2 regions of the Yersinia alsatica genome follow, and region 1 is predicted to be linked to the other one. Evidence: predicted binding sites of a transcription regulator. Region 1 holds the regulator's gene; the other holds the start of a gene.

Region 1 (4,439 bases):
CCAGTGGCACCACTTTTTGTTCAATTAGTGTTTCTTGCTCATGCTGTTTGGTAGCTTGCTGCTGGCGAGCTAAGTTGGCTTGCTCCAGTGCTTCAGCCAGCGGGGTAAGTTGCGCCTGAAGTTGTTGCTGTTGTTGGGCCAGAGTAGTGACACGCAGTTGTATTTGTTGCAAATCTTGCTGGCTGCGTGAACATTCTCGCAGCAAAGGACGTAGTTTTTCTGCGGGCTCACTACGGGCCAGTCGTTGCAACTCCGGCTGAGCCTGTTGGTATTCTTGCTCAATGAGTTTTTGCTGTTGCTGAAATTCCAGCAGATTTTTTTGCTGCTGCTGCCAACCGACTAGCCAGTTTATCTGTTTCTGATTGGTTTGTTGCTCTGAGGTGAGTTGCTTTTCTTGTTCGCCAAGAGCATCAATTTGTTGCGCCACAGCCAGGCGCTGCTCTTCATTCAGCAGTTCAATGCCACTGGCACGCTGATGTAAAGCATCCAGCGAGATCTTAGCCTGCTTATGTTGCTCAAATACATGCTCAGATAGCCGCCCATAGATGTCGGTGCCGGTTAACTCTTCTAATAATTCCGCACGATCATTGGCATCAGCATTGAGGAACGCAGCAAATTGCCCCTGCGACAGCATCATGGATTTGGTAAAACGGCCAAAATCCAGCCCAGTGATTGCCGCCACCATATCCAATTTGTCACGTACTTTATCCGCCAGAATTTTGCCGTCTTCGCAGAGCGCCAATTCAACTTTAGGGGCTTGCAGATTCCCTTCTGGGCTATTTTTAGCGCGGCGCTGGCTCCAGAATGCGCGGTAGCGGGTGCCTTTTACCTCAAACTCAACTTCGGCCAGTGACTCCGCTGTATGGCGGGTCATTAATTCATTCTGGCTGGGCGTGACATTCAGCCGTGGAGTCTGGTGGTACAACGCAAGACAAATTGCATCCAACAGTGTGGTTTTACCGGCGCCAGTGGGGCCAGTGATCGCGAATAATCCGTTGCTGGCAAACGGCTCAGCGGTGAAATCTATCTTCCACTCGCCTTGCAGAGAGTTAATGTTTTTCAGACGCAGGCTTAAAATTCTCATATAGATTGCTCCTCTGCGGCATCTTTGCCTTGCGTTACGTCTTCAATAACTTGATGAAACATTTGGCGCATACGCTGTTGGCGCGGCTCGGCTAAATCGGCCTCCAGTGCCAGTCTGCGCTCAAATACATCAGACACACTCAGCTCATTGAGGGTCTCTTTTTCTTGCCGGTCTATTCCGATATTGCGTTGCTCTTTACTGCGGCGTAATAACACCACTTCAACTGGGAGTTCCGCAGTTAGTGCTTGAATTCGTCTTTGGATATCAGTGAGATAGTCTTGAGTGGCAACCTCGATATCCAACCATACCGGTAAACCTTGGTGGTCAGCGAATTTAGCCAACTGTTGCTCTATCTGCGGTAAATCACCTTTGACTAGCTGCATTGGCTGAAATTGTGGAATAAACAGTGGGGTAACTGACGACAATGTTTGTTGCGTAAATTCCACCAGATAGACGCTTTTCTCCTTGCTTAACTCATCAAAACTCAAGGCGATTGGCGAGCCGCTGTAACGAATATGTTCAGTTTTGGCCACTTGCTGAGCACGATGGATATGACCCAAAGCAATATAATCCGCAGGAGGGAAAGCTTGCGCCGGGAAAGCATCCAATGTGCCGATATAAATATCGCGAACCGAGTCACTGGTCGTCACACCAACAGTAGTCAGGTGCCCGGTGGCGATAATCGGTAAGGGTAAATTTAGCTCGGAACGCCGTTCAACAGCTCGCTGATATAGCGCCTGATAGTGAGCCGCGATTGCTTCTTGCAATGCCAGTTGCTTTTGCCCGCCAGATTCACCTGCCTGACTGGTCACTAAATCACGGGGTCGTAGAAAAGGAATGGCGCACAGCAGTGCTGCGGGCTGGTGCTGGCGGTCTTTCAGAATAATGATTTGCTGATCCAGATGGCTGCTGGCACAGGAAATTACAGTGGTATTTAGATAGGAAAGCAAACCCCGTGATTCATTCAGTGTTGAGACTGAATCGTGGTTCCCCCCCAGCACCACCAACTGGCAGCCAGTGGGTTGGAGCTCGACCACAAAACGATTATAAAGCTCGCGGGCATAACTGGGAGGCGAGCCAGTATCAAATATGTCACCGGCAACGATTAGCGCATCCACCTGATTATCTTCAATTTGCTCAATAAGCCAATGCAAAAAAGCCTGATGTTCAGCAGCACGGCTTTTGGTGAAGAAATGTTGGCCTAAATGCCAGTCAGAGGTGTGAATAATGCGCATAAAACTCCCGCTATGGCAGGTTATCTTTCATAGAATGGCGCTGATTATAAACGCTGTTTGCGGGATGTCGCGGCTAAAAAGAAGCTATGGGAGAAATCTCCGAGAAGCTTCGCAAATTTGAGTGCTGTATTTTGCAATTAACATGAAATTTATCACTATGCTTATTGCTTATGATAGCGTGATGTTTTTCATAAAAATGTCACAAAACTGACGCATAATGGCTCGCGACATAACATAGTGACCACTAACTTACTGGCAGGGTTGATGATGGCAAGACGCATACTTGTGGTGGAAGATGAAGCACCAATCCGTGAGATGGTGTGCTTTGTGTTGGAACAGAATGGTTACCAACCGTTAGAAGCCGAAGATTATGACAGCGCGGTAACGCGTTTGTCGGAGCCTTTCCCTGATTTAGTGCTGTTGGACTGGATGTTGCCCGGTGGCTCAGGTATTCAGTTTATTAAGCATATGAAACGCGAAGCGCTGACTCGAGATATTCCAGTAATGATGTTGACTGCCCGTGGTGAAGAAGAAGACCGAGTGCGTGGTTTGGAAGTGGGTGCCGATGATTATATTACCAAGCCTTTTTCGCCAAAAGAGCTGGTGGCGCGCATTAAAGCGGTTATGCGCCGGATCTCACCAATGGCTGTAGAGGAAGTGATTGAAATGCAAGGATTGAGCCTTGACCCTTCCTCGCACCGGGTGATGGCCAATGAACAGGCGCTTGATATGGGGCCAACCGAATTTAAACTGCTGCACTTCTTTATGACCCATCCTGAGCGGGTATACAGCCGTGAGCAGTTGCTTAATTATGTCTGGGGCACTAACGTTTATGTAGAAGATCGCACGGTTGACGTGCATATTCGTCGGTTACGTAAGGCGCTTGAAGTTAATGGTCATGACAGAATGGTACAAACCGTCCGGGGAACTGGATATCGTTTCTCAACGCGCTACTGAGTTTTCAGTGCCGGAGAATTCGTTGTGTTAGAACGTTTATCGTGGAAAACGCTGGCTCTAGAGCTGGCTCTTTTTTGTCTGCCTGCATTATTGTTAGGTGCCTTTATCGGCTACCTTCCTTGGCTATTACTGGTTTCAGTAGTAGCGGCACTGGTCTGGAATTTCTATAACCAACTCAAATTATCTCACTGGCTGTGGTTAGACCGCAGCATGACTCCCCCCGCCGGGCGCTGGAGCTGGGAGCCTTTATTTTACGGCTTATACCAGATGCAGTTGCGAAATCGTCGGCGTCGGCGGGAATTAGCCTTGCTTATCAAACGTTTCCGCAGTGGTGCAGAATCATTACCTGATGCGGTGGTGATTACCACCATTGACGGCAATATTTTCTGGTGTAATGGATTGGCCCAGCAACTGTTGGGGTTCCGTTGGCCGGAAGATAATGGTCAGCATATTCTCAACTTATTGCGCTACCCGGAATTTAGCCAATATCTGCAACAACAAGAGTTTTCTCGCCCCCTGACCCTGCAATTGAATAATGGTTATTACGTTGAGTTCCGTGTGATGCCTTATTCTGAAGGGCAATTACTTATGGTCGCCCGAGATGTTACCCAAATGCGCCAGTTGGAAGGTGCTCGCCGTAACTTTTTTGCTAATGTCAGCCATGAACTGCGTACCCCACTGACAGTGTTGCAGGGGTATCTGGAAATGATGCATGACCAAGAGTTGGCTGGCCCATTACGTGAAAAAGCCTTAGGGACGATGCAGGAACAAACCAAGCGGATGGATGGGTTGGTAAAACAACTATTGACGCTATCACGAATTGAAGCCGCACCTAATGTGGATCTAAATGAGCAGGTGGATATTCCCCGCATGCTGAAGATGCTACAGCATGAGGTTCAGGCATTGAGTAATGGGCGTCATGAGATTACGTTTCGAATTAATGAGCAACTGAAGGTCTTCGGCAATGAAGACCAATTGCGCAGTGCGGTTTCTAACTTGGTCTATAACGCAGTCAACCACACACCTGAAGGGACTAAAATTGAGGTGTGTTGGCAGCAAACGCCGCAGGGTGCACAGTTTCAGGTTAGTGATAATGGGCCGGGTATTGGTCCTGAGCATGTTCCGCGCCTTACTGAACGCTTCTATCGGGTGGATAAAGCACG
Region 2 (4,439 bases), 1.3 Mb from region 1:
TAAGCTGTATGGCATTCCATATTGTTGCAGATAACTCGGTGCAGCACAGGTGACTTGGGGTAATAGTGCGACTCGGCGGGCGACCATGTCACTGTCTTGCAAATTCCCGACACGTAGCACGCCATCAATGCCTTCACGAATCAAATCGACCAACCGGTCACCTTCACTGATAAATAATTCAATATCAGGGTATTGAGCAATAAAGTCAGGTAATTGCGGCAACACAAAATGACGGGCCAGAGTGCCTTGTACATCAATTCGCAGTAAGCCTCGCGGCTTGGCATTGGCAAACGCCATTTCAGCATCTTCAATGTCGGCAATAATGTGCAGGCAGCGCTGATAGTATGCTTCACCATCCAAGGTCGGGCTGACATGCCGGGTTGTTCGTTGCAAGAGACGAACATTTAAGCGCTTTTCCAGTTGCTTAATCGCATCGGTCACCGTAGAGCGTGGCAAATTTAAATCTTCGGCTGTTTGGGTAAAACTGCGCTGTTCCACTACTCTGGTAAACACACGCATTGCATCTATTCGGTCCACGCTATTGTTCGCTTTATTCGGATAGTATTACCGAATAATAGTGGATTATCCGAATAGGTAAAGGTGGCATTCTCTGTTTACCGATTTGGCGGCGACAGATCTCATTGGGATATGCGGCCAATCAGCGAACACTGACCATTAAACTGACCTTCAGGGGAATATCATGACGAATACAACTCAGCCCGTTGCCATTGTGACCGGGGCATCGCGCGGTATTGGTGCCGCTATAGCTGAACGCTTGGCGCAGGATGGCTATACCGTGCTTATTAATTATTCTCGGGCTGATAATGAGGCCGAAGCCTTAGTGCGCAAAATACAACAAGCGGGTGGAAATGCATTGAGCGCCAAAGGCGATATCAGTGACCCCATCGCCGTTGCTCAATTATTTACCAAAGCTGAAACGGCTTTTGGTGGTGTCGATGTGTTAGTTAATAATGCGGGAATTCTGTCTCTTAGCACGATTGCTGAGAGTGATGATGAGCACTTCGACCGCCAAATTGCCATCAACCTAAAAGGCAGTTTTAACGGAATGCGGGAAGCGGCTAAACGGCTGAGAGATGGAGGCCGTATTGTTAACTTCTCAACCAGTGTGGTGGGGCTAAAACTGGAGAAATATGCTGTTTACGCGGGTACGAAAGCCGCTGTTGAAACCATGACTGCCATACTGGCAAAAGAATTACGGGGCCGCAATATTACGGTCAACGCCGTTGCTCCTGGGCCAACAGCGACCGACCTGTTCTTAAATGGTAAATCACCTGAGCTGATTGAAAAAATGGCAAAAATGGCCCCACTGGAAAGATTGGGTACACCCGAAGATATCGCGGCGGCAGTGGCCTTTTTAGTCAGTAAAGAGGGTGGCTGGATTAATGGACAAGTTTTGCGGGCCAATGGGGGGCTGATTTAACGCCATCAAGTTGTTTGGCTGCGAGAGATCTGGGAATAATCTTGAAAGTTAAGGATTAATAATTAATTGCGCTTGTCATAAAAGCGTCATTAGCCTGTTTTAGTATCCGTTGTAACCAATAAATACAATTTGTATTACTGTTTTACAACAAGGAATTCTACTAATGCAGAACCGCATATCCACTTTGTCCGGCATAGCGTTATCCACCCTGATCTTAAGCAGCTCTCTGTTCGTACCGAATGCGGTTGCCGCCGCTACTGGGCTATATGATCGCAGCGCTCATGGCGATGTCACCCAGTTTGGCGGAGCGCGTCGTTTGACGGGGGATCAAACTCAAGCTCTGCGTGACTCGTTATCTAATAAGACGGTAAAAAATGTCATTTTATTGATTGGTGACGGCATGGGGGATTCAGAAATCACCTCTGCACGTAACTATGCTATGGGAGCCGGTGGCTTCTTTAAAGGCATTGATGCCCTGCCGCTGACAGGGCAATATACCCACTATTCATTAGATAAAAAAACGCAAAAGCCAGATTATGTCACTGACTCAGCCGCTTCCGCGACCGCATGGTCTTCGGGTGTAAAAACCTATAATGGCGCGCTGGGTGTCGATGTGTTTGGCAAAGATCATGTCACTATTTTAGAACTGGCTAAAAAAGCAGGTAAAGCTACCGGTAATGTGTCAACCGCAGAGCTGCAAGATGCGACGCCAGCAGCACAGTTTGCGCATGTCACCGGGCGTAAATGTTATGGTCCAGAAGAAACCAGTGAGAAATGTGGCACCAATGCATTGGAAAATGGGGGCCGTGGTTCTATTACTGAGCAAATGATTGAAGGGCGCGCCGATGTCACTTTGGGCGGCGGCGCAAAATCATTCAGCCAGTTGGCTAAAGCCGGTGAGTGGAAAGATAAATCACTGCGTGACCAAGCATTGGCCCGTGGTTATGTGATTGTCGAAAACCTTGATGACTTGAATGCCATCAAACAGGCAGACCAGAAGAAACCGCTTTTAGGGCTATTCAGCTCTGGCAATATGCCGGTGCGCTGGCAAGGGCCAAAAGCCTCTTACCACGGCAATCTCGATAAACCCGCGGTTGTATGTGAAAATAATGCCGAACGTACCAAGGATATTCCAACGCTGGCAGTCATGACTGAAAAGGCCATTGACCTGCTGAAAACCAATAAAAATGGCTTCTTCCTGCAAGTAGAAGGGGCGTCGATTGATAAGCAAGACCACGCCGCTAACCCATGTGGCCAGTTTGGCGAAACCGTCGATCTGGATGAAGCCGTACAGAAAGCACTGGAGTTCGCCCGTGCTGATGGTAACACCTTGGTTATTGTGACGGCAGACCACGCGCATTCTAGCCAAATTATTGAAGCTGACGCTAAAGCCCCAGGTTTGACGCAAGCATTAACCACTAAAGATGGTGCGATAATGGCGATCAGCTATGGCAACTCTGAAGATGATTCCCAAGGGCACACCGGTACCCAATTGCGTATCGCTGCTTATGGCCCACATGCAACCAATGTTGTCGGTCTAACTGATCAGACCGACCTGTTCTTTACCATGCGTGATGCCATGGCAATTAAATAAATTCCCTTTCTTTTTGTTGAATAATCCCGGTGCAGTTATGGCCGGGATTTTTATTGCTGCCATCCCACCCTGGTTTTTATTTCTGCCGAAATATCCTATTTACATCATCATCGCTTATCAATTGTTATAATAATAACATTTTAGATTGTCTGGTTAAGGCGAAAAACCGAATTATCTCCCTTTCATTGCTGCGATCATTGTCACACACATAACATTTATAGCCTGATAATGTTATTGCATTAACATTGAATGATAAAAAAATAGCATAGAGGAAGGGACAATGGATATTGCAGTCATTGGTTCGAACATGGTTGATCTGATCACCTACATTGATGAAATGCCACAAATCGGGGAAACATTAGAAGCACCGGATTTTGAAATCGGGTGCGGCGGTAAAGGGGCGAATCAGGCAGTAGCCGCGGCCAGATTAGGCGCCAATGTCATGATGGTCACTCGCGTGGGTGATGATCTGTTTGCAGAAAATACCATTCGAAACTTACAACAAGCGGGTATTGATACCCAATATGTGAAAACAGTCGCCGGAACGTCCAGTGGTGTCGCACCCATTTTTGTCGATAAGTCATCACAAAATCGCATTCTCATTATCAAAGGCGCGAATAACCACCTGTCACCGGCAGATATCGATGCTGCGGCTGATGCCTTAAAGACCTGCCAGTTGATCATCTTGCAACTCGAAATACCATTAGAAACGGTCTATGCCGCGATTGATTTTGCTCGTCAGCACCAGATTAAAGTTATTCTCAATCCAGCCCCGGCATCTAAAGCACTTGATATTGGCTATGCCTGTCAGTGCGAGTTCTTCATGCCAAATGAAACCGAACTTGCCATCCTGACCGGAATGCCAGTGGACAGTCTGGATAATATTTATCGGGCAGGGCGCAGCTTGTTGGATAAAGGTCTGCATAACCTGATTATTACGTTGGGGCATCGCGGTTCTTTATGGATGCATGGCGAAGACATTCACCATGTGCCGCCGGTCAGTGTTCATGCCATTGATACCAGTGGCGCTGGCGATGCTTTTATTGGCTGTTTTGCTCATGAATATGTTCAGCACGGAAATGTATTAAAAGCTATGGAAATGGCCTCTGCTTTTGCAGCATACAGTGTCACCGGCAAAGGAACACAACGTTCTTACCCTGACGCGTCGCAATTTATTGATTTTTTAAATACCCTACACCAAGGAAAATAAAATGCGCCTGAATACCGTTCAACTGCCAGATGGCTATTTAAATAAAACCCCTTTATTCCAATTTATTTTGCTTTCCTGCTTATTCCCACTCTGGGGATGTGCAGCTAGTCTGAATGATATTTTAATTACTCAATTTAAAAGTGTTTTTGCGCTCAGTGATTTCGCCAGTGCATTGGTACAAAGTGCCTTTTATG

Evidence for each region. Region 1 encodes PhoB, which activates phosphate uptake and scavenging genes when phosphate is short. Its sites were predicted from a motif close to CTGTCATAAAACTGNCNNAT; they were not measured.
Region 2: the regulator PhoB is predicted to act here: its motif matches at 1,514-1,533, upstream of phoA (alkaline phosphatase).

What each region holds. Positions count from the first base shown of each region.
Region 1 covers NZ_CP104006.1:4,406,272-4,410,710, reverse strand. The annotation lists gene N0H69_RS19960 (AAA family ATPase) at 1-1,084, opposite strand, end outside; gene sbcD (exonuclease subunit SbcD) at 1,081-2,319, opposite strand; gene phoB (phosphate response regulator transcription factor PhoB) at 2,587-3,276, shown strand; gene phoR (phosphate regulon sensor histidine kinase PhoR) at 3,301-4,439, shown strand, end outside.
Region 2 covers NZ_CP104006.1:3,119,032-3,123,470, forward strand. The annotation lists gene N0H69_RS13940 (LysR family transcriptional regulator) at 1-537, opposite strand, end outside; gene N0H69_RS13945 (SDR family oxidoreductase) at 701-1,441, shown strand; gene phoA (alkaline phosphatase) at 1,605-3,035, shown strand; gene rbsK (ribokinase) at 3,316-4,245, shown strand; gene fucP (L-fucose:H+ symporter permease) at 4,247-4,439, shown strand, end outside.